One region of the Ureibacillus sp. FSL K6-2830 genome, then DNA from elsewhere that is predicted to be linked to it. Evidence: riboswitches for the same ligand, from Rfam matches in the RefSeq annotation. Region 1 holds a riboswitch; each other region holds the start of a gene.
The links. Region 1 has a riboswitch for thiamine pyrophosphate ahead of thiT (energy-coupled thiamine transporter ThiT). Riboswitches for the same ligand answer to the same signal wherever they lie in the genome.

Region 1 (10,580 bases):
AAAGTGGGGAAAGTCGTTCACTCCTTTGTGAAAGTGGATGAGCGAGAAAAAACGGATGTGTTAAGAAGACTCGCAAATATGGAAGGGGTACGAGGCCTTGCTTTTATCAATAATTTGGATCAATTATTATTAAAAGAAGTGAAATTAAAATATAAAGATGCAAAAGTAGTATCCCTTCATGCAGATATGAATAAAGAAGAGCGCAAAAAATCTTTGGATAATTTCCGTAAAGGTGAAGCCCGCATTTTGCTCGCAACAGATTTAGCCGCAAGAGGATTAGATATTGAAGGGCTTACTCATGTGATTCATGTTGATTTGCCTCATACAGTTGAACAATATTTGCACCGTTCTGGACGTACTGGCCGAGCGGGTGCTGATGGAGAAGTGATAACGCTTCTTTCATATAAGGATGAAAAAAATTATAAAAAATTATTAAGAGAAGTAGGACAAAAACCTGTGCAAAAGATAATTTATAAAGGTCAATTAATTGAAGGGAATTCAAAAACCATCGCTAAAAAGTGAGGGAAAGTTTATGACATTTGAAGAAAAATTAGAACAATATGCGGAATTGGCTGTCAAAGTCGGTGTAAACATTCAAAAAGGGCAATATTTATTAATTAATACAACGACAGATACATTAGATTTTACTAAAATCGTTGTGAAAAAAGCGTACGAAGCGGGAGCAGGAAGAGTACATGTCAATTTGTCTGACCAAGAAATTACCCGTGCTTTTTATGAATATGGAGCGGAAGATGAATTTAGCAAGTTTCCAAAATGGATTGTTGCACAGCGGGATGAATGTATTGAACGGAAAGGGGCTATTCTTTGGATTGACGCAGAAGATCCTGATTTGTTAAGCGGGATTCCAGCGCGTCGCATTACTGCTCAGCAAAAAGCTAGTGGAGAGGCGCTCGTGAATTATCGAAAAGCAATTATGAACGATGATATTGCTTGGTCAATTATAGCTGTGCCTTCAAAAAAATGGGCTGCAAAAGTATTTCCAGACTTACCGGAAGACGAACAAATGAAGGCGCTCTGGGAAGCAATTTTTAAAACCGTTCGCATCGGTGAAGGAGATGCAGTTGAAAATTGGCGCAAACATCTTGCCGAGTTGGAACATCGAGCAAAACAATTAAACAGTAAAAAATATGCGAAGTTACACTATAAAGCACCTGGTACGGATTTAACAATTGAACTTCCTGAAAAGCATGTATGGTGCACTGGTTCAAGCAAAACGCCAGAAGGAGTTACATTTATTGCGAATATGCCGACTGAAGAAGTGTATACTCTCCCATCAAAATTTGGGGTTAACGGTTATGTAAGCAATACGAAGCCTCTCGTTTATCAAGGAAATATTATCGATAAATTTACACTCACATTCGAAAACGGAAAAATTGTAAAGGCAGACGCTAAGCATGGCAATGAATTGTTGCAGGAGTTAATTCAAACAGATGAAGGTGCTGCATATTTAGGGGAAGTGGCATTAGTCCCACATGAATCTCCAATTTCAAAGTCAGGCATTTTATATTACAATACGCTTTTTGATGAAAATGCCTCCAATCATTTAGCGATTGGGGAAGCCTATCCAACTTGTTACGAAGGTGGACGGGAATTAGAAGAAGGGCAATTAGAATCGCTCGGAATTAATGTTTCAGTTACCCATGAGGATTTCATGATTGGCAGTGCTGAGATGGATATTGATGGCATTTTGCCAGATGGAACTAGAGAACCGATATTTAGAAAAGGGAATTGGGCGTTTTAATTTCGGTTTGACCACATCTTTTCTCTATGAGAGATGTGGTTTTTTTATTTGGAATAAAGTTTTTCAGGTTGAGGATGAAAATTTTTGTTTAACGAAGTTGCAAGTATTAATACGAAAATTTTAAGTTGATGAAGAATTTTCCAAAATCGATAAGAACATATATTCGTAAATTTGGTAGTCACTCAATTGAACTCGTGTTAAAATAGATGCATAGCAAAAAGCGGAGGTCGATTGAATTTGAAAATTTTCCATACGGCAGATTGGCATTTAGGAAAGCTTGTGCAAGGGGTGTACATGACAGAAGACCAGCGTTATGTACTCAATCAATTTATAACAGCAATTGATGAAGAAAAACCGGACGTTGTTATCATTGCTGGAGACTTATATGATCGAGCTCTTCCCCCGGTGGAAGCGGTAGATTTACTTGATGAAATTTTTGCCGAAATCGTGCTGAAACGAAACGTGCCTGTACTTAGCATAGCAGGAAATCATGATAGCCCTACACGTCTTGAATTTGGGAGCAAATTGATGAAAGAGAGCGGATTGTACATTGTCGGCGAACTCGATCACCAATTAAAACCGATTATTTTACAGGATGAATTTGGAGAAGTGCATTTTCATCTTGTACCATTTGCAGAACCTTCCACTGTGAAAAATGTATTTCAATGCGAATCAATTAACACATACGATGATGCCATGAAAACTATCGTTGAAAAAATAGAAGAAAATATGGATAGAACGAAGCGTCATGTGTTCGTTGGACATGCCTTTGTAACGCATTCTGGAGAAAAGGGAGAAAATACAAGCGATTCTGAACGTCCGCTCTCAATTGGAGGATCTGAATGTGTCAATGCTCATTATTTCCAGGCATTTCATTACACAGCCCTTGGGCATTTACACAAAGCTCATTACGTATTAAATGAAACGATACGATATCCGGGATCTCCATTAAAATATTCGGCATCTGAAGCGAATCATCAAAAAGGATTTTTAATAGTCAATTTAGATGAAAATGGACAAGTTTCTATTGAAAAACGAAATTTCACACCGAGACGAGATTTGCGCATCATTGAAGGCACCATTCAAGAAATTTTAAAACATGATTACTGTGAAGATTATGTATTCGTACGATTGACTGATTTAACACCAGTTGTAGGAGCGATGGAACAAATTCGCACTGTTTACCCGAATGCCATGCATGTGGAACGAAAAACGATTCAAAGAATTGAAAGTGCTGAAGAGAATATTAAAATTCAGCGAGAACAATTGGATGATATGACGTTATTTAAAGCTTTCCATAAAGAAATTTTAGGCTTTGAGCCGACAGAAGAAGCTCTTCAATTATTTGAAGAAGTATTGAATGAAATGTTGCGTGATGAAAGAGAAATGAAAGAGGAGGCGGTGACGAAATGAAGCCAATTTTATTAAAAATGACCGCCTTTGGACCATACAAAAATGAAGAAGTGATCGATTTTACAAAACTTCAGGAAAGAAAGCTTTTCGTGATTTCCGGACAAACTGGCGCCGGAAAAACGACGATATTTGATGCCATCTGTTTTGCGTTGTATGGTTTTGGTAGCGGTCAAGACAGGAAAGATACAAAAATGCTGCGCAGTGATTTTGCAGAAGATGATGTGCATACTTCTGTTGAATTTGTTTTTGAAATACGTGGCAAAAAATATCGTGTTTTGCGCAGGTTGTCCCATGTGAAAAAAGGAAGAAAAACACCAACTGGTGAAAAATATGAGTTGTTTGAAATACTGCCAAATAACGAAGAAATTCCAGCGGTGGAACGGCAACGAGTGACGGATATTAATGAAAAGCTTGAAGAATTGATTGGATTAACTTACGAACAATTTAGCCAAATCGTGATGCTGCCACAAGGAGAGTTTCGTAAATTATTAACTTCTAAATCGGACGAGAAAGAAGAGATATTAAGAAAAATCTTTAAGACAGATCGCTTTGTAAAAATGGCTGATAAACTGGAAGAAAAGAAACGATTAGCGGATCAACAACTAAATGAAGCAAAGGCATTAAAAAATAGCTATATTAATCAAATTGAAGGAACATTACCAAAACGAGAATCATTGTTGTTTACAATGCTTAGTCAACATTCCAATATTTATCAGATTCTAGAAGGATTGGCAGAAGAACAGCAATATTATCAGAAAAAAATTAAAGATGATGAACGAATGTATCGAGAAGCTTTCAAAAAACATCAAGAGGCATATGAAGTTTATGTTGCGAATAAAAAGTTAAATGATCAAATTGATGAATATGAAAGGAAAAAAGAAAAGCTATCCTTTTTACAATCTCAAAAAGACCATTATGAACAAATAAAACAAACAATCGATGCAGCAAATCGTGCAAGCCGAATTTTCCCACTCTATTCTTATCTGATGGAACTGGATAAGGAAAAACAATCCATCGAAAAGAGAATGGAACTCGTTACAAAACAGTTAGAAGCAGCAAAATGGACATTTGCTAAAGCAGAAGAAATGTTCAAGATGGAAGCAATGAAAGAGGAAGAACGGGAACAAGCGAATGAACGAGTAAATGAATTAGAAAAACTTGTCCCTATTTATGAGCAAATGAACGAACAAATAAAGCTCGTGGACAAACTGTTGAATGAAAAAAATCAATTGCAAACTCGCCTACAAAACATAGTAAAACAGATCGAAGAAAAGGAATGGGCTATTCAACAGTTGAGCGAGATGATTGAAAAGCTGGAAGAAGACACAGAATCATTGAATGAACTATTAGAACAGCAACGACTATTAAGAGAAATTGTAGATACCTACACAAAATACTTTGAGGTAAACGCTGAAGTCCATAAACTAGAAAACGAATGGCTTAAAGCGACATCTACCTATGAAGAAGTTCAAAATATATATGCTCAGGAAGAGGAAAAATGGTTGAATAATCAAGCGGCCATTCTTGCGAAGAGTCTCCTGCCTGGAATGCCTTGCCCTGTTTGCGGTAGTACGGTACACCGAATCGAACATACAGCATCAACTGAAACCGTTAATCAAACGGAATTGAAAAAACTGAAAGCAACATTAGATGAAGCTCAGCAAAAGAAATTTGCTGTTCAAGGGAAATTAGAATCGAAACGACATCAATTACAAGAAATAGAACAAAAATTAATGCAATATCACGCGCCATTAAAAGAATATCAAAAATATGTTCATCAATTACAAGATATAAATATTGCTATAAAAGAAAAAGAACGTCAAAAAGAAATACTTACATTAAATAAAAAACAAATAAAAATTCTGCAAGATGAAAATGCACAATTAGTTCATTTTCGTAAGGAAATCGAACGTCAGTATCATGAAAAACATGAACAATACACGCAGAATAGTACGATTTTAGAACAACAAAAAAAATTAATACCAGAAGAGATTAAAGACCTTTCCCAATTACAAGTTGCACTTCAACAAGCAATCAGCAATAAGCAACAATTAAAACAATCTTGGGAAACAGCCCAAAAGCAGTATCAGGAAGCTAACAAACAAGTTGTAATGAATGAAGAGGCATTTAAACAAATAACTGAACAAGTGAAACATATTCAAGTAAAATGTCAACAATCAAAGGAAAATTTCCATTCAGCTCTTCTACAAGCAAGGTTTACATCGACGGAAGATTTTCTACTTGCTAGACGTCCAGAACAGGAAATTGAAGCTTTACAAATGCAATATGATAATTATTCAAAGGAGCTTCATTCTTTACAAGTGCAAGTGAAAGAGGAAGCAGAAAAATTAAAAGATAAAGAAAAGGTCGATTTAACAGAAGCTGAAAAAGAATTGGAAGCGTTGCAGTTTAATTATGAAAAAGCATTAGATGAATTAAACTACTCGAAAGCTTGTGAAAAACATTGCATCGACTTTGCAGAGAAGCTTGAAAGACTTGCCAATAATATATTTCAAATGGAAGAAAAATCGAATCAAATCATAGATTTATATAATTTACTTCGTGGACACAACAGCAAAAAAATTTCCTTTGAACGCTATGTACAAATGGGGTATTTAGAGCTCATTACAGAAGCAAGCAATCTTCGTTTGAAAAATTTATCGAACGGTCAATATTATTTGCAAGTTTCTGACCGATTGGAGTCCTACGGTAGGCAAAGTGGATTAGGATTAGATGTATATGATGCATACACTGGACAAGCAAGAGATGTAAAAACTTTATCTGGCGGAGAGAAATTTAATGCTTCGTTAAGTTTAGCACTAGGAATGGCGGATGTGATTCAAAGCTTCCAAGGAAATGTTCAAATCGAAACAATGTTTATTGATGAAGGTTTTGGCTCCCTTGATGAAGAATCGTTGATGAAAGCAATTGATACGCTCATTGAACTACAAAAATCCGGCCGAATGATAGGGGTTATTTCTCATGTGGAGGAATTAAAATCGGCAATGCCTGCTATATTACAAGTAGAAAAATTAAAAGAGGGCTATAGTAAAACATCCATTATATTAAAGTAAATAATGAGGTTGCAATCTTCATATAATTTGATAAAATGACATTATTCCCAATAGAATATAAGATTTGTACCACAAGGGGTGCTGATGAAGTCAGCTGAGAGTGTGCCGGATGCACTAACCCTTAGAACCTGTAAGTTAGTACTTGCGTAGGGATGTGGATAGAAACCGAAACAAAGACGTCTCGGCTCTGTCCGGACGTTTTTTATTTTGTAGTTTTCTATCCTTCTCTCAAGTTCTATAAACGAAGAGAAAGGAGATAATTGAATGAGAAACCAAAAATTATTATGGATGGTTGAAATTGCGATTTTTGCTGCAATTGGTTATGTGTTAGACCAATTGAAATTTTCTATTTGGGCGCAGGGTGGATCCGTTAGTTTAGTAATGCTGCCTATTATTTTAATCGCTATTCGTTGGGGACTATCTGCAGGACTTATGACTGGATTGATTGTAGGATTATTGAACATGACAATTAATCCTTATATTGTCCATTGGGCTCAAGCATTGCTTGATTATGTTTTTGCATTTACTTTCGTAGGATTTGCGGCAATTGTTCGTAAACAAGTGTTAGATGGAGTATCAGAAAATCGTAAAAATAAAATTGCATTATTTGTTATCATCGGAACAATTATTGGCGGTTTGTTGCGCTTTATTTGTCATACACTTGCAGGAGCTATTTTCTTCAAAGAATATGCAGGCGATCAAAATGCCTGGATTTATTCTATCGGGTATAATGGTTCATATATGGTTCCGGCTATTATTTTAACTGCAGTTGCAGCGGTGCTCATCTTTACTGCAAGCCCAAGATTGATAAAAAAAGAAAATTGATTACAATTGTGAATTAAAATAAAAAGCGAATTGGGAGACAATATTGTTTTCCTAATTCGCTTTTTTATGGATAAATTTTTATACGTTTATCTAATTTTACCTACAATCCATTTCCCAAAAGGTAAATACGAAATGCATTTTGAAATGGTAATGGCAACGATTACCGTTGATATCATCATTGCTAAAATTGCTAGATAACCATTGTTGAAAAATGATACAAAGTACTTTGCGGTTAATGATAGTATGTTCCAATGAATTAAATAAATCATAAATGCATACTTGCTAATAATTCGAATAATTTTAAAAGATGGAATCAGTTGTCCATAGGCTAAGATCATGCTTGTTATTCCAACGACAAAAGGAATCAAATCCATCCTTCTAGAATGTATTTCAACCATACCGAATTTATAGCCATACCAAATATAAAGAGCTGATAGTGCCGTGAAAATTACAGTGAAAATGCGATATTTTTTCAATAGTGGCTGAATTTTTTCATAATTTGCACCGATTATGAATGCGATTACAAAATAAACGAACCAAGCTGTTCCATACAATTTTTCATACTTCATATTTTCTTGAAAGAATGGATATGGTAAATCAAAAATTCGATGCTGCAGAAAATACAACAATGCACATAAAGGTAACACGACAAAAGATGGCCATTGAAATTTAATCATTAGCCAAAACAATAGATACAATTGAAGAATAACTAAAACAAACCAACCTACAAATTCACCTAGAACGATATTGTTATAAAAGGTTTGCCAAATTAGACCATTTTGGTAGTTATATTCAATGACAAGGGCATCAATAAAAGCCCAAAATATATATGGAAGTAAAATGAATTGAAGCCGTTTTGACCAAAACGATTGTGGGATTCCATCTTTATATTTTGCTGCAAGAATGATGATGGAAAGTAAAATAAATGTCGGTGTAGCATAACATAGAAGTATTCGGATATAATGAACCACTACTGAATTTTCAGAAAGACCTGATTCTAGGTTATAAAAAGTAGTTGAATGTAATAGTAAAATTGATAAACATGCAATAACTCTTAATAAATCCCACTCTTTAATTCGCAATGATAAAACTCCTAATGTTTATAATGTTTGATTATAACATGATTAAAATACCTTTGAAGGTCTAAATAAAATTTTCATTATATATTCTATCATTTCTTGAGTAAAATCATATATCATATTGTGTAGTACATTCCTAAATTTAAACTTGGATTTCCGAAAAACTTTATAGAGTATGTTATATTATAAAAAGAAATTGTATAGAAGAAAGGAACTTTTACATGATTGTAAAAACACAAGAAGAATTAGAAGCGTTAAAAAAAATTGGGCGCATTTGCGCGGAAATTCGGGATGCGATGAAAGCGGCGACTAAACCAGGCATCACAACGAAAGAGTTGGATGAGATTGCCGGCCGCATGTTTGCTGAAGCAGGAGCAATTTCTGGCCCAAAAGGTGAATATGATTTCCCGGGATATACATGTATTAGCGTCAATCACGAAGTTGCACACGGTATTCCAGGCAATAAAGTCATTCGAGAAGGTGACTTAGTCAATATTGATGTTTCAGGATCATTAGATGGTTATTTTGCCGATACAGGCATTTCTTTTGTTGTAGGAGAAGGGTATGAAGACAAAGAAAAACTTTGCCGTGTTGCTAAGTCTGCCTTCGAACGAGCAATGACAAAAGTGAAAGCAGGCTCTAAATTAAATCAAATTGGGAAAGCCGTTGAACGAGAAGCAAAAGATCATGGATTAAAAGTCATTATGAATTTAACGGGGCATGGAGTAGGGCGTTCTTTGCATGAAGACCCACAACACATATTAAATTACTATGATGCATGGGATGGAACTATTTTGAAAGAAGGGATGGTTCTTGCGGTTGAGCCATTCATTTCTGAAAAGGCAGATCATATAATTGAAGCTGGGGATGGATGGACATTTATTACACCTGACAAATCACTCGTTGCACAAGTTGAACATACAATTGTTGTGACAAAAGATAAGCCAATAATTATCACGCAAATTAATGAATAATCATGAGCTTTTATTTCATAAAAAACAATCATGAATTTTCATTCACAACCCTGGCATGAAAATGGATATTTCTTTCCCATAATGTAGATAACACAAACAGTTAACAATACGTAGGCTTTTATGGTGGATGATACCCTGAATAAAAAACTGTTTGAGTGGATTTGGTGAACAACCCATTGTTAGCTCATTCATTTGGAATGATGACTACGTACAGAAAAATGCTTATATTTCAAATTCACTCGCTGTTTGTGAATCTACTTTATGGGAGGGATTATATTGGATGTACTGATGACACGTTGTGCAGGATTAGATGTACATGCTGAAACAATTGTTGCTTGTGTCATGATTGGCGAACAGGACGATGAATTATTCATTGAAACAGAAACTTTCCTCACTTTAACAAAGGATCTCTTTCGTTTACTAAAGTGGTTGGAAAACCATGGCATTACGCACATTGCGATGGAGAGTACTGGAGTTTATTGGAAACCTGTTTATAACATTTTGGAGGATTACTTTGATATTACATTAGCGAATGCTCAAAGAATCAAGAATGTCCCTGGAAGAAAAACAGATGTTTCGGATGCAGAGTGGATTGCGAAGTTATTGCGTTATGGACTGATTGAAAAAAGTTTTGTTCCACCAGAAGATATACGAAACCTTCGTGATTTAACTCGGCTTCGTAAAAAATGGATCGGCCATTTGACTTCAGAAAAAAATAGGATTCTGAAAGTATTAGAATGCTCAAATGTTAAACTAAATTCAGTTATTTCAGATGTGTTTGGTGTTTCTGGAAGAAAACTTCTATCCAAATTAATTCAAAATGGATATGTTGATTCCATTGATGTAGAAAATAGTATTCACGGAAGAATGAAGCACAAAAAACAAATGATTACAGACTCTTTATTCGGTACTTTAAACGATCATCAAATCTTTCTAATCAAACAATCTTGGCAACACATCGTTTATTTAGAATCATTAATCAGCCAAATCGAGGAAAGAATAGATGAAATTCTGAAGAATTATAAAGAAGAAGTGGAGTTATTACTAACGATTCCGGGTATTAAAAAGGATTCCGCAGCAATTATTATTGCAGAGATTGGGGTGAACATGGAACAATTTCCTACCTCTCAACACTTAGCGTCTTGGGCCGGAGTTGCTCCAGGAAATCATGAAAGTGCAGGAAAACGAAAGTCAACTAAAACGACTAAAGGGAATCCTCATATCAAAACTGTACTGTGCGAAGTAGCATGGGCAATCTCTAGAAGTAGGAATCGTTGGTTAGCTGCTAAATATTGGTCGATTGCTGCAAGAAGAGGAAAGAAAAAAGCACTCGTTGCCATATCGCATCGAATGCTTCGAATCATTTACTCCATGCTAATTAATAAGGAGCCTTATAAAGAACCTTTAATTAATTAGTATAACCAAAGAAGAATAAGTTTAAACAAAGTTACCT
Region 2 (10,580 bases), 420 kb from region 1:
TTTATAGAATAATAGCGCATTAAGTAGATAATAATTTTATTATAATAGAATTTTTTATATCAAAAAATAGGGTTTTACATTACAAAAGTGTTATATTACAAAGCTTTTTTCAAATTTTCTAATATCTGATTTATTATATTTAACAAAATAAATATAATAATAAAAAAATTTAGGATGTCGCTTAAAAATGAGCAAACATCCTGATTTTTTGGTTAATTTGACTCTACTACACCACAAGCAATTCGCGAACCAGAATTTCCGGATGGATCCGTTTTATAATCGTCAGGAGCTTCATGTAAAATAACAGAGCTTCCGTCTTCATCAAATAAGGAATTTTCCTTTCCTTTTTCTAAGGTAATATTTTTTGCAATAAATTCTATATCAACAGAGCCATTTTCATCTGGTGATATGTTCGGTAAATCTCCTGCATGGAAGCCCTTCGGATTGTCAAAACCATGTTCTTTTCCTTTAGGATTGAAATGCGCTCCTGCAGATTCAAAAGTCGGTTTTTCACACTTTCCTACTTCATGAATGTGGAAACCATGCTCTCCTTCCGGTACATTTTCCAATTTTACATGGATTCTCACACCTTCTGATGATTCGGTCAATTCAACAACCCCCATTTCATTACCCTCTGTATCAATCATGGTTGCTGTTGCAGCTAAAGCTTTTCTTGCATTCGTGGGGATTGTTTCGTTATTCTCTTCATTCGCAGCTCCAAAAAAACTGCATCCGCCTAAAAGTAATATGCTAAGTGGTAAACTGTTTAATAAGATGTTTTTCATGCTCATCCCTCCCTCGAAAAAAGTTTCGACAAAGGAGTGGATAAATATTCAAAAAAGATGGGAATGGCGAAAAACTTTCCGATATTAATGGAAAGGAGGGATTTCCGTGGATATCAATTCAATTATGTCTAGTCAGCTAGCCTCACTCCAACATACTCTACAATTAAGCATTCTAGACAAATCCTTAAATTTAGGATCATCCGGTGTCATTGAGATGTTGGAAAAATCAAATCAAGCACAGCATCAAATAAACCATCCGTATAAAGGAAATGTTATTGACGTGTCAATATAATGGAAAAGTTGGCGCCTGATAAGTCATTTAAGGCGCCAATTTTCTATTAACGATGACCCTTTCATCTCAAATAAATTGCGGCGAAGAGGCGTGTTTGATGTGACCACTTTAGGAGCAAATAAATTATTTATCATAAGTATTTAAGCATGACCAAAAAGTTTGCACTTTGGACAGGCCCTTCGTATTTTATTTACAAACTCCTTGGAATCTTTAAAAAAACAAAAAGTAGCATTTCGAACCATTTATCATATGAATAATATTACAACCTTTCTAACAACATAAGATTCACCATAGCATTGGTTTATCAACCATCAACCACAACATAATCAGCAATAATATGATATATTTCCATGTTGCTTTTCGTAATTTCTTGATAAATTCTTCTTTCTTATAACGACTCGTCCCAAAGGTTTTTAATGTGGGCTTGAAAGCACTTGCTAGGAAAACAATGGATATTAACATAATGGCAACCGTTAAAACAATCCACGAATCAGTCCATTTCCATCCGCTAACAATAATAAGGATCGCACCAGAAAGTACAAGAACATGACCGGCATGCTTGACAACGGTAATAGCTAGTCGAAAAGACTGTACAAATCCTATCATTTCTATCTCATCCGCAGCTTCCATTTTCTTTGTTAAAGGAATCAATGTAACTAACGGACCTATTGAAACGACTGCACTTAAAATATGAATGAATAAAAAAATAGTATGCATCATTTCTTTCACATCCGATCTATAATACCTACTTCTACTATAACATGTATTTCAAATACTTAATTTATAAATTCAATGACAAATCATTTTAGCATTTTATTAAACTATTTTACTTTTATGTTAAATGTTTAATAATCGCCTCTCATTGGATAAACTTTGATGTATGATTAACACACAGGATTTTCATAATCATGGTTGTTAGGAGTGTTTACAATCGGTATCCATAAATTTTTTACTAGTTTAAATGATCTAGAACGTATTTTTCGAGCTCCAGGGCGCTTTAAATTTGAAGAACATAATGTTGCTGCCCATTCTTGGAAAGTAGCTCAATACGCATTGTTTTTCGGAACGCTTGAAGAAATGAACGGGGCAAAAGTCAATTGGAAATCCCTTTACGAAAAAACAATCAATCATGACTTTGCAGAAGTGTTTATTGGTGACATTAAAACACCGGTAAAACATGCAAGCGAAGAGTTAAAACAAATGCTTGCTCACGTGGAAGAAAAAATGATGGAAAAATTCATTAAAGAAGAGATTCCACCTGAATTCCAAGAAGTTTTCTTCGAGCGAATGAAAGAGGGAAAAGATGGTACGTTAGAAGGCCGCCTTCTTGAATTTGCGGATAAGCTTGATCAATTTTATGAATCATTCGCTGAACTGAAGCGAGGTAATACGGATAAAGAATTTATTATTATGTATCAACAAGCATTAACAAATCTTCTTCAAATGCCTTTAAAAGTAAGTGTCAATTATTTCCGAAATGAAATTTTAAAGGATGTCATGAAAGAAGATACGCAAATTAATATCGCCGATTTAACAAATGAAATATTGAACAAAATAAAGCCTCAAGAGTAAGGATTCTGCTATAGTGAGGCTTTTATTTTGCATCTAATTCTATCTCTAATATCCGTTACTTTTTTATATTAAATATTTGACTTTTTTATTAAAAGATACTTACTTGCACGAGGCTACATATTCAATTACTATTACATTAAAGCTGCGTTGTACGTTGAATATTAAGTTTTAACCTTTGAACTGAAAAAGGGAGTTTTAGATCGAAGGTGGAATGGCGAGCGTCACACTACGGTGAATGACGATATACAGGAAATCTTCTGCGAACACCCACTTGGTGGAGTCGTGGTTTTAAAACTTTCTATAATATTACGGCAAGGCAGCTTGTACTACAAACATTACCTTAACAATGTTTGTAAAAGAGCTCTTCGATCAGGAGGGCTTTTTAATTTATTGAAAAGGCTCTGTTAGATTTTAATGTTGATAAATAGGAAAATAAAGAGGGAACACCATTCTTTAGTGTTTCCTCCTATTTTTTGAAATCAAATCTTTTTTCTATTTCTTTGAATTCTTCACTATCAATCGTTGGTGGTTCTTCATCCGTCTCTCTTAATTTCCAACTAATTAATCCAGTAATTATTGAAAATATAACAGCACCTTGCCATTCTATCTTAATGTTCGCCATAAAGGTATCAAGTAAATTAATTAAGGCAAATGTCAATCCTGTATCCAATAAAAATGATAACAACCCTTTACTTGATTGAATTATACCAACAGATTTTAGTGCTTTCGGTATCGCATTTGATATTAATGAGAGAGGTATTTCAAGTAATAAATATAAAACAAAGAAGAACACTAAAGAACCAATTGAATTATATTGTAATCCAAGTAATCTCAAAACAATAAATTCAAAAAAGATAATACCGAGTAAAATAATTAGTACAATGGATAAACAAATAACTATTGTTTTTACTTTGTTGATATTAAACACTTCCTTTCGATTCAAATATTTTGAACACTAAATTTGATAAGCATAACTTCTCTTTTCATTTGAGAACTACTTTATCTCGGCAGTGTTTGTATATACAAAGGTTCATAATAATTGATACGTTCTTAATGGCTTATATGTTTCATTGATTGGTAATAAACAGCTATCTATAATCATTTTGCTTATTGATACATCGTCACAACGATGCTTCACTATATCTAAGAATTGAAACCAACTCAAATAATGGTCGAGGTATTTTGTAGCCACACCATTAAATCTTTGTATCCATCCTTTTAATCGGCTGTGATAGTTATTTACGTTTTGAATATGATATAGACCTTTTACTCGTTCTTTCCCGTCTGACTTGAAGCGATAGTGTTCTAATCCCTTCGTTTTGGCATACGCAGAGAATGTTCTCCAAGCATCTGTACATAGGGTGTTATTCGATGATAATTTTGAACCAATTGCTTTATCTAATTGGCTTTTGACAATACGACCTCTGCCAAGAACTCCTGAATAGGTAGATTTTTGACGGTCTCTTGCAATTAGAACACAAACTTGTTCGTGACTAATCCCTCGAAATTTCGAAGAACCTCCACGTTTTCGAGGTTTACGCCCTTCAATGTTTCTTTTACCTTTTTCAGAGTATAGAAAATAAGTTTCATCCATCTCTACAATCCCCGAAAAAGATTCAAATTCCATTTGTTTTAATGCAGATAACACCTTATGTCTCCAATAAAACAAGGTAACGTAATGAATATCACCAATAAGTTCTGCCGATTTACGGAGTGAATAACCTTCTAACATACATTTAATAAAATCTAACCATTTTTCAGGTTTATGCGTTCTATGCAATGGTGTTGCAGTTACATCGGTGAATGTTTTTCCACAATCTTTACAACGGTATCGCTGACGTTCAACTTCTTTCTGCCCAAATTTTACAGTATATTTACCAAAACGAGCCACTCGTTTTGAACTACAATGTACGCAAGTATAACCATCTTTATTTTTCCGTTCAGTTACTTCTTGAAAAACAGGTTCACTTGCAGAAAATGACATAAGGGATTTGATAAAGAATTCTTTCAAGCGATGTTGTTCTGTCGAATTCAATTTTTTAATCTCAACTATCAATTCTCTTAATGTCATTGTCATTGTAAGACCCCCAAACAAAAGTTCCTACTTATATTATAGAACGTTTGTTTGTTTTTATCAAATATCAACAGATTAATCTAACAAAGCCATTGAAAAAAATAAGCGGAGAACCTTCCCCGCTTTCCTCTATAATAATATATTTTGATACCACTTCTACTTCTACTTCGCTCATAGTTAACAGGTGTCCGTGTTTTTCCCAATGGCAAGCAACTTTCAGCACTTTTATGCTCCCACATAGCGATGATAAATTCTTTTAGCCTTTTCTTCTTCTTTCGTTCCATGAATTAATGCCCGGCCATCTTGAAAGAGAACGATTTGAACATCTTCTGCTTGGAACGAAATTAAGTAAGGATTCGCTTTTAAATTTTGAACAAGCGGTTGGAGTCTTTTTGAGATATGATCCAATGAAATTTGTTGTTTTTGGTGCGGTCTGATTTGCACCGTATTTCTGCCACACAACACTGCTGTTTTCAAACCTGTTTCTAATGTTAAGTAAGGATGTGTGGGATTATTCCCACATGAAGGACAATCCTCTCTTTTTAAAGAAGAAACGTCAATAATTGAATGCTCCCTTTTCCAAACATCAAAGGAAACCAGTTGTTTAGACACCTCTCCACTCACTAAGTATTTCAGGCTTTCCGCTGTTTGATAAGATGCAACGATTTGCACCGCTGGACTAATGACTCCAACGGTATCACAAGTCATACCATCGGATGGAATCACTTGAAGCAAACAATTATAACACGGTGTTTGTTTTGGCACGATCGAAACGCTCATACCATAACTTCTTACAACCGCACCGTGAATCCATGGTATGCCGTGTTTCATGGCAACATCATTGATGAAAAATCTCGTTTCAAAATTATCTGTTCCATCAATGATGAGGTCCACATCTTTTACCATCTCTTCTAATTCAATTGAAAAATCCCCAACAATCCCTTCAATTTGAATGGTTGAATTGATTGTTTGTAGATGTTTTTGTGCAGCAACAGCTTTCGGAATTTTATTTTTTGCATCTTCTTCCGTATAAAGTTGTTGACGACCGAGATTCGTCAAGTCGACGTAATCCCGGTCAATGATAGTGATTTTACCGATGCCAGCTCGAGCTAACATCTCAGCATTCGCGCAACCTAGTGCCCCTGCACCAACAATGAGTACATGGCCTTTCAGTAATTTTTTCTGTCCCTCCTCACCAATCGGAGAAAACAAAATTTGTCGCGAATATCGCTCCATTATGAAAGAATCCCTTCTGTTGGACTGGAGGCAACAGCATAGCGCTTTTTCGGAATTCTTCCTGCTTCATATCCAAGTCTTCCAGCTTCAATAGCGAGTTTCATTGCTTTTGCCATTTTAACTGGATCTTTTGCACCTGACACCGCTGAATTTAATAAAATGCCATCTGCACCTAACTCCATTGCAATCGCACAATCTGCTGGGGAACCAATTCCTGCATCGACAATGACAGGAATATTTGCCTGTTCAATGATTAATGAAAGATTTAATGGATTGATAATACCCTGTCCAGAACCAATAGGAGAAGCTCCTGGCATGATAGCATGAACTCCCAATTCCTCCAGCTTCTTCGCTAACACTACATCATCAGAAGTGTAAGGAAGGACAATAAATCCTTCTTCTAATAACATTTCTGATGCTCTTAATGTTTCAATAGGATCAGGGAGAAGAGTTTTATCATCCCCAATGACTTCGACTTTCACCATGTCACATAACCCTGAAGCTTTTGCGAGTTTCGCAATTCTCACTGCTTCTTCCGCTGTTTTGGCTCCTGCCGTATTCGGTAAAAGCGTGTATTTGGAAAGATCCAACATTTCTAAAAAGTTCGGTTGGGATGGTTCATAAATATTCATTCTTCTGACCGCAAAAGTTAAAATCTCTGCTCCAGATGCTTCTACCGCTTCCTTTTGAATCTCAAAATTCGGAAATTTCCCTGTACCTAACAACAATCTTGATTGAAAAACTTTATCTGCAATTTTTAACATGTTTATCCCCCTCCAACAAAATGAACAATTTCAATTTTGTCGCCATCATTTACTAGCTGCTTGCTGTACTGTTCTTTCAATACAATTTCGCCATTCTGTTCAACCACGACTATGCGATCTTGTAATTTATAAAACTTCAACAAATCTTCAACACTTTGAATACTACTTTGCACTTCTGTTTTACGGCCATTAATGTAAAGATGCAACTTCATCCCCCTTTTTGAACAATATTTTTTAAATGGATTGCTGCTTCCTTTGGTTGACTCGATGAGAAAATGGTAGACATCACCGCAATGCCATGCACTTTTTTCTCCAGCACTTGTTCAGCATTGTCTGGCGTAATTCCACCAATCGCTACCACGGGAATCCGCACCTGTTCAACGATTTTACCTAGGGCATTCGTTCCTCTACCTGCCAATCCTTTTTTGCTGTCCGTTTTAAATACATGACCGAAAAGACAATAATCTACCCCCGCTTCTTCGGCAATTTTTGCTTCCTCAACGGAATGCACGCTGACCCCGACTCTCATATATGGGTACGCCGTTTTTACTTTTACTGCCGGAAGACCATTTCCAGGAAGATGTACGTTCCGTATACCCGTAAGTAGGGCTATATCAAGCCTGTCATTAATGACAAGCCTTTCTTTCCCCACCCCTGCATAAATAAGTTCTTCTACTAGCGCAACGATTTCTGCGGGCACTTTACTTTTCTCGCGTATATGAATGTAATCAACAACATCGGCAATGGATGTAATAATCTCTTTCAGCTCTTTAATTGATTTTTTTCCATCAGTTATGGCATGCAGTTCCAATACATTGACTTCCTTTCATGCATTGACTTTTTCATCAGTCGGCCACATTTGCCTGTTGTATGCCATGTCCCAAAACATGTATTCAAATCGTGTTGTATTTAAGAAGATTTCTTCTAGTCGTAAAAGTTCAGATTCCGGTTTTCCTTCTGCCAATTGATTAAGCAAATCGAGATTCCATTGCGCTGATTGGCCAAACTCTTCGGAACTGTACATTTTTACCCAGTCTCCATATAATCCGTGTTCTTTAGCACCCTCGATTTCAGCAAGTTCACATCCAATTTCCCAGTAGCTCCATGCACAAGCTAAATGAGCAGCTGCAAGTTCAGCGATAGAACCATTTTGTGCAACAGCTAACATATAGTGCGTATATGCAAGCGTTACCGGAGACGGTTTTGCCTCTTCCAGCTCTTTTTCCGTTATGCCAAAACGACTCGCATATTTTCTGTGCAACGCCATTTCTCCATTCATTGTGTAATAAAGCAGGTTGGCAAACACCGTCATCACTTCAAGATTTGGCGCTTTCACCGCACCTAAAGCAAACAATTTGGAATAATCGATTAAGTATAAATAGTCTTGAATCATATAAAAACGGAATTTGTCAGGGTCCAATGTGCCTGCACCTAACTCTTTCACAAACGGATGTTCATGGTTTTTTCTCCAAGTTGACCAATACTTTTCAAAGAGTCGGTCAGTAAATTTCATCATTTCTCCCTCCCATTCAATTCACCATTAAAAAAAGCCACTTCAAAAATGAAGTGGCTTAAAACCCGAAATGCAAAAAGATATAAAAATAGACAATACGAGTCCCAACAACCACTTCCCTTCGCTAGCATTACCTAGTGCAGGTTCAAAGGGTTGAGGCAATGCCTCTCTCAGCTAAAATGAATTAGCACCCCTAGTGATTTATAATGCTTTATTAAATTACAATCATTATTGCATGAACTCATAAAATTTTCAATAAGTTAAAATGAATATAAATTTTGGTATTTTATTCTAACTATTTATAACTTTCTACTTCCCAGTGTCTCATTGAAAAGCATAATCTTTTTTAGCACACTGGATATTCTTCAAATACTTGTAGCTAAAAATGTTTGCGGCTTCTACCATAAAATAAATAGAGGCTGGGACAAAAGATCTTTTTGCAGCTCGTTCACTTTATTAGTTATGTCCCAGCCTCTCTTGTTATTTTTGTCCCTTCTTTGTTTGTTTTTCCCATTGCAAAAGATGTGGATATGGGTCAAATGCCCATTCTGTACGGCCATTAAATTTATACATTCCGTAATGTAAATGTGGTGGGAATTTTCCGCTCGTTCCTTCTTTACCATATCCAGAACTTCCTACGGCGCCAAGAATTGTTCCCGGTTCTACAATATCTCCAACTTTCAAATCTTTATTGAAATATGCTAAATGTGCGTAATAATGATACGTATTATGATTATCCCGAATGCCAACTCGCCAACCGCCAAATTGATTCCATCCCATCACTTCTACAACACCATAAGAAGTTGACAGAACAGGCGTGCCATAGCCTGCAAAAATATCCGTTCCTTCATGTATACGTCTTCCGCCCCATCCCCTGCTAGCACCCCAAGTTCCTTTATAGCTGTAATTATAGCCTCGAACTGGGAGGGGAAAAATATGCTTGTCTAACTCAATAGAATTGAAATGTTTATAAAGTATTTGAATGGTTATAATTTGATTGATAATTTTTTCATCTTTGTAATACTCCCATAAGGCAGTTTTAAAATCCTCTTCTGACGGGCCAAATTCGCTTAAATACGTTGCCATTGTATAAAGAATATCTTGGTCATGATTTCGATCTGCCTTGCCATCTCCGTTTCCATCAAGACCTTTCCCCCCAAAATATCCAATTGAAAAAGGTGAAGTATCTTCCTCATTTGGATTCAATTCTCCAACCCAAAATTCAGGAGAAAACTGAATCGCGATGATACTCTCACGCTTCGGAATATCCTTCCGTACTTCTTGGATATTTCTTTCATATTGATCGACCGCCGCCAAACGATACCATGGGACAAATGGCGTTTCGTAGCTTTTGTACAAATTCATTCTTTCCTGATAAACATTTTCCTTCGTTTCTTTTGCATTTACGTAAGTCGGAAATATATAAAAGCATACAATCGCCAAACATAAGGGGAGAAATATTTTTCGAACCAAAACGAATCCTCCTTTCTTCATTAGAATATCCCGAATTTTTTAAACCATGAGTGATTTTCCTATGACAATAAAGTCCATTATTTTACATACCAATTTCCTTTATGTAGGAGAGTTTTATGCAAATAAAAAAGTGCTTAACAACACATGTTAAGCACGAAAGAATCAAGCATGTATCAACTTTGTAACTATTAATTTTCTAGCATTTGGAGTTGTAAGTATTATTTCTTCATCACTATTTGAAAATTTTACAACTGTACCATCTAAGTTTTCGTAAATTTTTTCTATTTTTAATCCCTTTTCTAAATACTTTTCAATAATTTCTTTTTCTTTAAGAAACTCCTTATATTCTTCAGACATCAAATCACCTCATTCTATGTTTTTCGATGGGATGACTTGCTCGGTTGCCTCCTCCTCTAGCTCACCAAAGATCACTTCTACATCCGGCTCTTTACCATCAATCATCCAGTCCCTACCAGCTGTAATTCCTAAATATTTGGAATCATCTGGATCTACTATTTCAGCTTGAGGATATTTTTTAAACCACCAATATTTTGCAAGAATATAATAAATAACCGCACCTGCTACCAACCCTACAATTGAAGAATAGGTCGGTAATAAATTGGCAATGATTCCCCCAATAATCCATGCAAGCATACCTGCCCAGTTAATTCCGTTAGCATAACGATATTGACCATCTACTTCATATAAATCCTTAACATTCACTCTTCTTTTACGAAGGATATAGTAATCTGCAAACAATACACCAACAATGGAAGTTAAAATACCGCCAACGATGAGCAATACATGAGTAAGAATATCAAACAGATTCCATGGTTGGACTAATATACCGATGATGCCGGCAATAATTACC
Region 3 (10,580 bases), 2.1 Mb from region 1:
ACCGATGTTAATAAAGAAGAACGGTACAAAGATGCCATATGCAATTGGTGAAACACCATGTTCAACTTCTTTTGCATATTTTGTTCTACTAATAGCTACCCCCATGAAATATGTACCGATAATTCCTGATACCCCAAGGAAATCAGCGAAATATGCAAAGGCAAATAATAATATTAATCCCGCAGTAACAATCGGTTCAGTAACTTTAAATCCTTCAAAAAGATGCATAAACTTCGGCACAAGATATTTTCCAACAAAGTAAATGACAATAAAGAAGATAATTTGCTGTGCAATAACCCATGCAATATTTGTATCCGAGCCCACAAAAAATCCAATTGCAACAGCGATGAGAATTACTACAATTACATCATCAAGAACAGCTGCTCCAAGTAATGTAGCACCTTCTCTACTATTTAACCACCCAATTTCCCGCAATGTTTGAACGGAAATACTTACGCTCGTTGCAGCAAGTAATAATCCTAAAAATATTCCTTCAGATGTAGGAATACCAAATAGTGGTGAAGCGCCCCACCCCATTAAAATTGGCATTACTACTCCTAAAATTGCTACAAGTGTTGCCGCTTTTACATTTTTATTTAAACTTTCCAAGTCTGTTTCAAGTCCAGCTAGGAACATTAATAATAATACTCCGATTTCACTGAACACATGAATTAATTCCGTTTGTTCTATCCATCCAAGAACAGCCGGCCCAAGAACGATACCTGCAATGATTTTGCCTAATACGGATGGTTGTCCTAGGCGAATGCTGATTTGACCAGCAATTTTTGCAACGAGCAACACGAGTACGATTTGTAAAATAAATTCAAATACATCCACAATAGTTACCCCCTTGTTGTCATAATAGATGGATGCAAAAAAAAGACATGGTGGTAGCCTTGTTGACAGACTCCACCATGTTTTGCTCCATATTCAAATACGTTAACTATTATAATCGAATTATATTATTATGTAAATTCCTTTTTTTCAGTTTATTTTTAAATTTTGTTATTCTATTTTGAGAAAGGTTACGATAGAATTACTTATTGTTATGATGTTACTTTCCCTTAAATTGCTGGACTGTCTGTGTACGATTATTGCTATTACATATAGCAGAAATCACTGCTATGCCATCAGCTCCTGCTTCTAACACCATTTGTGCATTGAATGGAGTAATCCCACCAATTCCAACAATAGGGAAATTCGGATACATCTCCCTTGCTTTCTTTAAAAAATTAACCCCAGCTGGCTTTTTTGCATCAGGCTTCGATTTCGTTTCAAAAATTGGACCAATCCCTACATAATCTGCCCCTCCTTCGACAGCTTTCACCATTTCTTCTTTATTATGAACGGAAACACCTATTATTTTGTTTTTAAACTTTTCGCGAATTGCTTCTATCGGTGTATCATCTTGACCAACGTGAATGCCATCTGCGTCGATTTTTAATGCAAGCTCCACATCATCATTCACAATAAAAGGAACTCCATATTGTTTACAAAGGGATTGACATGATCTTGCAAATTGTTCTAATTCTTTCCCCATTAACGGTTCTTTACCTTTTTCCCTCAGTTGAAAAATCGTAATACCTGCTTTTAAGGCATCTTCTAGCACTGATAGCGGGGACTCATTATTACAATTCTCGTTACCCATTATGAAGTAAACAGCTAAATCCATTCTATTCAACAATTTCCACCTCTACTTTAGCACCAAAACGGTGAGCAAAGTGATTTGTTGGACCATGTCCACGTCCGATATTTAGTGGATTTTCAATTGCCATTTGAACAAATTTTTTCGCTTCGATAACGGACTCTTTTAACGAAAGCCCCTTACCTAAATTTGCTGTAATAGCTGCAGAAAAAGTACACCCTGTTCCATGGGTATGTTTCGTGTTAATTCGTTTTGATTTTAATTGGAAGGAAGAGCCGTCTTGAAAAAAGACCGTATCAACAGCAGATGGACCTTCAAAATGTCCGCCTTTCATTACTACACAATTAACACCAAGTTGCAAAATCTTTGCTGCTGCTTGTTGAATGTCATCTGCTGTTTCAATTTTCATACCTGTGATTGTCTCAGCTTCTGGAATATTAGGCGTTAATACGGTTGCTATTGGCAATAATTCATTTTTCATCGCTTGTACGGCCTCTTCTTGCAATAACGCTTGCCCACCTTTTGCAATCATCACTGGATCAACGACTATTTGAATATTTTTATCTATTAAATTTTTTGCAATCGTTTTAATAATATCTGCAGAAAATAACATACCTGTTTTTAATGCTTTCACTTCAAAATCTTGTAAAACCGTATTCAATTGTTGTTCCACAAATTCAGCCGTTGCAGGATAAATACCTTCTACGCCTAATGTATTTTGAGCAGTCAATGCGGTAATAACAGATGTACCAAAAACATTTAGCTCCTGAAATGTTTTTAAATCCGCTTGAATGCCAGCTCCCCCGCCGCTATCTGAACCAGCAATTGTCAAGACAATATTCATAGTTATTCACCTCTTGAAATTTGATGTAATCCATTTATTATTTCAACTTGGAAGGAACCAAGGTATTTTTCTTTCGACGCATTTTCAGCGACTTTTTTATAGTCAGCTAATACATTTCGAATATTTTCAAGTTTTCCTCCATCCAACGTTAATGCTGCAGCACAAATAGCACTTAATAAACAACCTGTTCCTGTTACTTGAGTCATTAACTCATGGCCACCACTAACTTGATAGTGTTCTATTCCGTCAGTCACGAAATCTTCTTTTCCAGAAACAGCAATAATTGCACCATACTTTTGAGCAGTTTCCTTAGCAACATTGGTAATATCCATTTCTCCTTGTCCGCTATCAACTCCTTTTGCTTGCCAATTAATTCCTGCAATTGCTGCTAATTCACCAGCATTACATCGGATTAAATCAAATTTAATCTCTTTTAATAAATTTTTTGCAGTTTCTTTACGATATGTTGTAGCCCCCGCTCCGACAGGATCAAGTACGACAGGAATATTTAGTTCATTTGCTTTTTTCCCAGCTAATATCATTGCTTCTACGGAATTTTTATTTAATGTTCCAATATTAATTAATAATCCGTTTGCAATAGCGACCATGTCTTCTACATCCAATGGCTCATCTGACATAACTGGTGAAGCTCCAATTGCAAGCAAACCATTTGCAGTAAAATTCGTTACAACGGTATTTGTAATACAATGAATTAATGGATTTTTTTTTCTTATTTTGATTAAGCTCATATATATCCTCCTATAATTGTAAAAATTTATGTAAAGAAAAAGCTCCTTTGCACGGCGCAAAAGAGCTTTGAAAATAGAACACAATCTTTCATTGCTCCCTACGACAGTGCTAACTGCATCAGGTTCTAAGGGTTAGGTGATATCACCTTCTCAGGCACTTAGGCCACCCCTGCAATTATCATATGAAATAAAAAAACTCTCCAAGTTTGGAGAGCAACAATACACATAATCATCATTCATACGATAAGGTATTTTGCTCCCTACGGCAGTACTAGCTGCATCAGGTTCTAAGGGTTAGGTGATATCACCTTCTCAGGCACTTAGGCCACCCCTGCAAAATTTAATAATTTTTTAGTTGTTATGAAAATTATAACACATTTTCATTTTATTTTTTCAAATAATTTAATAGAATTTAAAAAGATTGCTAGATAAAACAGCTAAATCACTTAAATTCTAGATTGAATGTCACAAGTTTTTCTCGATTAATCTAACTCTATTTTTCCTTCAATTATGGTATTATTCAATGCTTGAGTTGCTAATCGATCGACTTCTTCATTCCCTTTTCGCGAAACTAATTTAAATTCAGATTTGATTCCTAGTTGATTTAATTTTTCATCAATTTTATTCGCCCAATTTGTTAATTCTTTTTCATAAATAGGCCATTCTCCACTCATTTGATTAATAACAACCTGTGAATCACCAATGAATCGAACAGTTTGATGATGAACGCCTATCACTTCTAACTCTAGAATACTTCCGTATAATGCCGCATATTCCGCTTCATTATTAGATCTTAAGCCAAGTTGCATTAAATTTTTTCTAGTTCGATAAGATTTTCCGTTTTGTTCAAAATATATGGCAAATCCTAAACCGGCTTTTTGACTTTCTAAATCATAACCACCATCAAAATACACTGTCACATTGGATGGCTCAGTTTCGATTTCCTTTAAATATTTTTTTATTTCTTTAACAGACCATGTACTGTCATATTGATCAATAAAGGTCATATGTTTTACTTTTCCGGTTTTCTTTAATTCTTCTGCAATCAATAGGGCTTGAACTGGCGGCATTTCATCTGATCGAAAAGTTGTTTCCAATCCTTTATGATGATACGTCCATTCAATGGTTATTTTCATGAATAGAACCTCCCTGTTCCTGTTTCCTTCAACAAATCGATATGTGCATTAATGTAGGCTTTGGTTTTTAATTTTTTTTATGAAATGTAAACGAACATAACGAAACTTCAATCGCTTAATTCGATTATACATGATACGAAAAAATGAGCGGATGTTTGAATAATCTTCAATGAGATCAAGAATGACATGTTCAATCATAATGAAGAACCATAATGTAAGGAAAAGAACAAGGATTACACCATCAAATAATTTTGTGACTATCAAGTAATATGAATAGAAGAAGTATTTAATCGTTATAAAGATGAAGCTAACTGTGATGATAACTATTGGAATATATCGAAACAACAAAGTTTTTTTTGTGAAAACCATAAGGAGAAAACTTACAATACAACAAATCAAGACAAATATTACAGTTAACATATTAATAATCATTCAATTCACCTCACTATGCAACTGGATGAAGGAAATTACCACTTTTTTAGTTATTTTTTTCCTTTAATAACAAAAATATTCAATAACGTGAGGCATTTTTAAAACAGTAATCATAAAACGATTTATGTGCTTAATTAACACAAAAAGGAGCGATACCGCCCCTTATTCTTTAACCATTTAAAAAATTCAAAATAATCAACCTGTAGAATCACTCCCTCACTTTATTACTACAGCTGATTAAAACATGAATGCTCAGAAAGTAGATGAGAAACAAATTGTTCTACAACTTTGCTGTATTGAACCATAAAATATTCAACATATTTATAAAGTGCATTTCAATGTCAATCATTCATATGATATGAGGGATTATATTTAGAATATTTAATTGATGGTTATTTTAAAAATTTTCCTGTCATTCGTTGGTTGTATAGGTCGATTCGTATGACCGAAAACAACTCTAAACATTGTAATTTGTTCAATTGAAAATTCGATTGGCTCTTCAAATACAATCCAGTCAACCCCTTCTGTACAAGGAGGTGTCGTCAAAGAACCGGAATAGTAATACCCTTCCCTTACTTCAGGAATTAATTGTAATAAATTGAATGAATCCATTTCTTTTTCATTCATATTTTCATCTTGTATAAAGTTCCATATTTCTTTAATTGCTTCGTTTTCTTCTCCAGATTTTATAAATACCGCTATTACAGCATGGTCGCCTTTTTCATTTTCGTGTACGAGATGTAATTCCATATCATAGTTTTGATTTTCGATTTGATGTTCACTTGGTAAATGGAAATGGAAGGAATGAAATTTGTATTGTTCATTATCAACCGAAATAAAACTTGTATTCGATTTCGAATTTACTTTAAACTGATTTTTTTGTTTTATTAGTACAACAGGCTCCTTTTCATAATGTATGTTGATTCTTGGGGCATCTTTAAGAAGTACATTCTTGTATTCAATTTGTATAGGTGATTGCATTGTTCCTTTTTCACAAGCATGAACTTCCAATTCATTTGAAGTCTTTTGTTCTTCATTAGTATAAGAAACTTTTTTGAATGTATAGTCATTTTCTCCAGGCGATTGTTCAATAGTTGATTTTTGATAAGATAGATAACCAACTACACCAAGGCACAATGATAGCAAAAAAATCACAATATAATAGTTTAACTTCATCAATATTCCCCACCCATTTTTCCATTTTTTATTTAACTTAACCAAATAGATGATTGATTTATACTTCGGTCATGCTATATAGCACCATTCCCTTGTTTATAAACTTAATAGAGCTTGATTAAAAATACATACTTGCATGAGTGGGGAGCGGAGAGTCCAAGCCGCAAAAAAATAGTAGTACTTACCATAGCTTTGGTTAGTACTACGAAAATTAGAATGATTTCATTTATTTTAAGTAAAACAGTCCCCCGCTAACGATTTCAATTTTAATTCGAGGTTGAAATCGCTCTTCTAACGCTTTTTTCTCTATTTCATAAATTTCTGGTTTGTTTTCTACATCTTCATAAAAATGATCTAATATTTCTTGTTCCCTTTTCCATCGTTTTTTTGCCTCATCCGCCCAAGATAAATCATCATTTGCAATATAATTTTCAATTGCTGTTTCCAAACGTTCAATCGCCCTCATTGGAGAAACAATATAAGGTAGGCAATATGCGTTTTTTGGCAATTCATCCGTTAACTGCAACGCACATAATATATCTTGGAAGTCACTTTTGACGCTGCCATGAATTAAGTTAATTCCTAAAGAAAAGAGCAATTCCTTTGTTTGGTCTGTATGATAAGAAACTTTAAAATTTGCACCAATCCATGGAAATAAACTTGCTCCCTCAATATTCTCATACATTTGAACAAAACAGCCTAAGTCTTTCGTGGCTTGAAAAATTTGATGCATTCGCATCGACCCATAATGAATATATTCACCACGAATGTTTAAATTCTCTTTTTGTTTCGTAATAAAGGTTACTTTTAATGGGTTTGGCTCTCCTTTTGTACTTTCAATAAATTGCCAATAAAAAGGACGATTCATTATACGTTTATCAATATCAGCTGTTAATTGAACAGTTAAATAATCGGATGTTTCCTCTTCAATTTTACAATTTGTCTCTATAAAAAATGTTCGTAAATAATGATGGATTTGTTCAGCTATCATTCTTTTGCTCCTCCCAATTCGAGAAGTTTGCATTGGAAAATTTATGTGAAGCCTAACTGATCTTCTAACCCGAAATCTTCAAAATGGAAATTTGGCACAAAACTTGGAGAATTGTATATTGGCTCTTCCACTTTGTTTGATAAGATATCATCTATTTCTCCCACAACTTTTTCAAAGACATCGATTTTATTTGTTAATAAGTCGATGATGCGATCTTCAATTGTATTTTGAATAGCTAAATTGTAAATATATACATCTGATTGTTGACCAAAACGGTGTACCCGGCCAATTCGTTGCTCAATTTTCATGGGATTCCAAGGTAAATCAAAATTTACAACATGATGGCAAAATTGAAGGTTAATCCCCTCGCCACCTGATTCTGTTGCTATTAATACGTCAGCGTAATCTTTGAATAATTGCCTCATCCAATCTCGCTTATTTTTACTAAACTTTCCGTTAAACAACACACTTTTAATTCCTTTTTGATATAAATACCATTGTAAATAGTGTTGTGTTGCTCTATATTCGGTAAAGATAATGACTTTATCTTTTGCCTTTTGAATAATTTCATAAGTTTTTTCTGCTTTTGAATTGATTTCTAAATTGGACATTTTCTCTATAATTTCTTCTATATAATCTATTTCATCTCTACTTTGCATCTTCTCTTTCATTTTCACTAATGTTAAATATGCTGCTTCTTTACTCGAGCACATTTCTTTTAATAGTGTTGTCATAGCAAAAGAATTGGCAAATACACTTGTGCGTTCCTTTAATTGTTGAATCATTTCGTAAACTTCTTTTTCTTCATCAGTAAATTGAATTGGAATTGTTTCAACATGTCTACCAACCCACTCAATGCCCGTATCTTGCCTACGATTTCGAATCATCACTTGATTCACTAATTCTTTTAAGTATTCATCTTCCTGTAAGCCATTTTTCCCTTTTTTGAAATATGATTGGAAACTTTCTACATTTCCTAAGTGACCAGGTTTTAATAAGGACACGAGATAAAAAATTTCAAAAATGTTATTTTGAATTGGTGTAGCAGTTAGCAATAAACAAAATTTCTTCTTTAATCCTTGTACAAATTGATATGATTGCGTTTTATTGTTTTTTAATTTGTGAGCTTCATCAATAATAATCATGTCATAGTTCTGTTCGTAAATCTTTTCCCGATATGGACTCCGTTTAGCCATATCCATACTCATGACAACAAAATCATATTGTTCGAAGGGAACATTCTTTTTTCGACAACCAATGGCAGGAATAAAAAATTTTGCGTTCAGTTCATCAACCCACTGAGTAAGTAATGATGCCGGCACTAAGATTAATGCTTTTTTTACCAGTCCTCTTAGAATATATTCCTTCAAAATTAAACCAGCTTCTATCGTTTTTCCAAGTCCAACTTCGTCCGCTAATATTGCCTTTCCATTCATTTTTTCAATAACCGTTCTTGCTGCATCTATTTGATGTTCGAGAAATTGTATGTTTGTTAAAAATTTCGGAGCTTGTAAACCTGAAAAATCTGTAATTAATTGATCTTTTACGACCTCATAAGCCATTTTGTATAGCATCCAATTATCCCAAGGTCCTCCCTTTTCAAGGCGACGTGCAAACTCCTCTTTCCATTGTGAGGATTTTTGAATCATCATGTCAGTTCACCTCTCTTATTGTTCATTAGGTTGTCCAAATTTTATAAACCTATGATGATTCTATTGCCAATAAACCAACATTTTAGGATAAAAATTTTTCCCTTTCGCAAAATAAAAATTAAAAGCGAGGAGAAAGAAATGAAAAAATGGTTGTTCATCATCTTAATTGGAATATTTCTTTTGATTATTTTTTTTCCTGGATATTTTACAGATTATTCTCAATCAAAAGAATTTGAAGCATTGTATGAAACATTAGACGATAAATTTTTTCCTTTAGTAGATCGTATTAGTGATCACCTTAGTAAATCAGAAGAGAAAATGAATCAATTGCAATTTACAACGTTTTATGTAATAGAAGGTGGTATGGAAGAAAATTTAGAAATGCAACAAAAAATAGTTGAGTTGAAGAGTGAATTAATGGATTTTAATGTTCAATATCCAGATACCATTGCATTAAAAGAAAATGTTATTCAACAATTGGACGTGTTAAAAAAATTGCTTGAAAAAATGTATAACGCACCACCCAATCTAGATGTAATGAACTTTCAGATGTTTCAAAATGAATATGAGAGAGATACTGAAATTCAATCACAATTGTTAGAAAAAATGGATTATATTTTAGAAAAAAATTACGAGTAAGTTCCAATTATAAAATAACCCGATAAGAGCAAATTAGGGCTAGGAGGTGAAGAATATGAGCAAAAATAATAAGAGAACAATAAACAAAAGAACTCACAATCCATTTGAAACTTATAAACACTTGCATAAAAACACAACTAGTCATGCTGAAAATCCAGAAGATCCATCAGAGGAAATTTCAGAAGAATTCGATTCAAAAGTAAAAAATAAAAACAATAAAACAAATCACGATAAAACTCAAAAATCAAATAAAAATATTTAACCCATAAAAATATTTAACCCTTTCTTTTTAATTCTCCTGTCCATTTGGAGGTTATCAAATGAATAAAAATCAAATTATTTTCATGAACCAGTCCCACCGCAACTTTAATATGTACATTGGTCATAAGGAAAAATTCGATTTTTTTAAAGATGTTATGTCAAAACAGCCTCCTACAGAAGATGAAAAAATTATTTCCCTTGATAATTATTTAAAAAAATAATTGTTAACTTTGTGAAAAATATTTTATGAATAAAATGTGAAATGCTTCACTAATCGTTTCTTTATGTGATTGAAAAGGAGTACAATGAAATCAAAGTTGATATATAAATATAATGGAGGCGTTAATGATGTGGGTCGTCACACTATTTGAGGAAGAAAATTTCCGCATTTATGAATTCGAAACGAAAGAAGAAGCAGTTAAAGCTATGGAAGAGTTACAATTGCCAGCAATCCTTTCCTTCACAAACTTGACTCTTGTAGCTTAAGTCATTTTCATAAATATTAGCAATCATTATTTGGAGCAAATAATGCTCCTTTTTTTATGCTTTTTCTTGCTGAATATACCAATAAACGTCACTTTTTTATTTGCGAATTTTGGGAACGATAAAAGTGTAAGGTTAAAAATATTGAAAGCTAAAATCTTTGTGAGGTGATCAACATGAAAAAAAGATTTTATCTATTCACTTTCCTTTTAACCTTTGGACTTTTATTGTTCCCTTTAGGAGCAGAAGCCCATTATCATTCAAAATTTTTACAGGAATATGAACAATTAGATAATGAAAAAAAGCAACAAGTGGATAAAATCTTAAATGATTTGCATTCTGAATTAGAGAATTTAGGTGTGAAAATTCCGCATTTAAATGCACATCTAACGTATTCTCAATTAGATGAAGAAACGAAAGAACAAGTAAAACAAATTATTAAGGAATTAGAAGAAGGTAAAATTACTTCTGAACAGGCAGATGAAAAACTGTATAATTTAGGCGTCATCTCCCCTAAAGATGAGAAATGTAAAATTTACGATGGACTAGATGAGGGAACAAAGCAAAAGGTA

Region 2: linked by a shared signal. The riboswitch ahead of tenA (thiaminase II) and the one ahead of thiT (energy-coupled thiamine transporter ThiT) in region 1 are both predicted to bind thiamine pyrophosphate.
Region 3: linked by a shared signal. The riboswitch ahead of thiM (hydroxyethylthiazole kinase) and the one ahead of thiT (energy-coupled thiamine transporter ThiT) in region 1 are both predicted to bind thiamine pyrophosphate.

The regions. Positions count from the first base shown of each region.
Region 1 covers NZ_JBBOQR010000001.1:2,188,961-2,199,540, forward strand. Annotated here, with positions in the region: gene NSU17_RS10740 (DEAD/DEAH box helicase) at 1-522, shown strand, start outside; gene NSU17_RS10745 (aminopeptidase) at 533-1,762, shown strand; gene NSU17_RS10750 (exonuclease SbcCD subunit D) at 2,000-3,175, shown strand; gene NSU17_RS10755 (SMC family ATPase) at 3,172-6,249, shown strand; TPP riboswitch at 6,314-6,419, shown strand; gene thiT (energy-coupled thiamine transporter ThiT) at 6,514-7,074, shown strand; gene NSU17_RS10765 (acyltransferase family protein) at 7,161-8,156, opposite strand; gene map (type I methionyl aminopeptidase) at 8,375-9,127, shown strand; gene NSU17_RS10775 (IS110 family transposase) at 9,404-10,543, shown strand.
Region 2 covers NZ_JBBOQR010000001.1:1,772,648-1,783,227, reverse strand. Annotated here, with positions in the region: gene NSU17_RS08765 (superoxide dismutase family protein) at 213-785, opposite strand; gene NSU17_RS08760 (hypothetical protein) at 1,363-1,797, opposite strand; gene NSU17_RS08755 (YfbR-like 5'-deoxynucleotidase) at 2,008-2,649, shown strand; RNA gene ssrS (6S RNA) at 2,786-2,976, shown strand; gene NSU17_RS08745 (YrvL family regulatory protein) at 3,116-3,592, opposite strand; gene NSU17_RS08740 (IS1595 family transposase) at 3,680-4,720, opposite strand; gene NSU17_RS08735 (ThiF family adenylyltransferase) at 4,949-5,962, opposite strand; gene NSU17_RS08730 (thiazole synthase) at 5,959-6,723, opposite strand; gene thiS (sulfur carrier protein ThiS) at 6,726-6,935, opposite strand; gene tenI (thiazole tautomerase TenI) at 6,932-7,534, opposite strand; gene tenA (thiaminase II) at 7,550-8,236, opposite strand; TPP riboswitch at 8,336-8,441, opposite strand; gene NSU17_RS08710 (M23 family metallopeptidase) at 8,717-9,709, opposite strand; gene NSU17_RS08705 (hypothetical protein) at 9,872-10,066, opposite strand; gene NSU17_RS08700 (NCS1 family transporter) at 10,076-10,580, opposite strand, start outside.
Region 3 covers NZ_JBBOQR010000001.1:46,915-57,494, forward strand. Annotated here, with positions in the region: gene NSU17_RS00220 (cation:proton antiporter) at 1-837, opposite strand, end outside; gene thiE (thiamine phosphate synthase) at 1,055-1,681, opposite strand; gene thiD (bifunctional hydroxymethylpyrimidine kinase/phosphomethylpyrimidine kinase) at 1,674-2,489, opposite strand; gene thiM (hydroxyethylthiazole kinase) at 2,492-3,238, opposite strand; TPP riboswitch at 3,317-3,419, opposite strand; TPP riboswitch at 3,479-3,581, opposite strand; gene NSU17_RS00240 (reverse transcriptase-like protein) at 3,721-4,374, opposite strand; gene NSU17_RS00245 (carbonic anhydrase) at 5,188-5,982, opposite strand; gene NSU17_RS00250 (YqhG family protein) at 6,209-6,973, opposite strand; gene NSU17_RS00255 (DEAD/DEAH box helicase) at 7,015-8,625, opposite strand; gene NSU17_RS00260 (hypothetical protein) at 8,764-9,264, shown strand; gene NSU17_RS00265 (hypothetical protein) at 9,320-9,526, shown strand; gene NSU17_RS00270 (hypothetical protein) at 9,585-9,746, shown strand; gene NSU17_RS00275 (hypothetical protein) at 9,874-10,011, shown strand; gene NSU17_RS00280 (hypothetical protein) at 10,185-10,580, shown strand, end outside.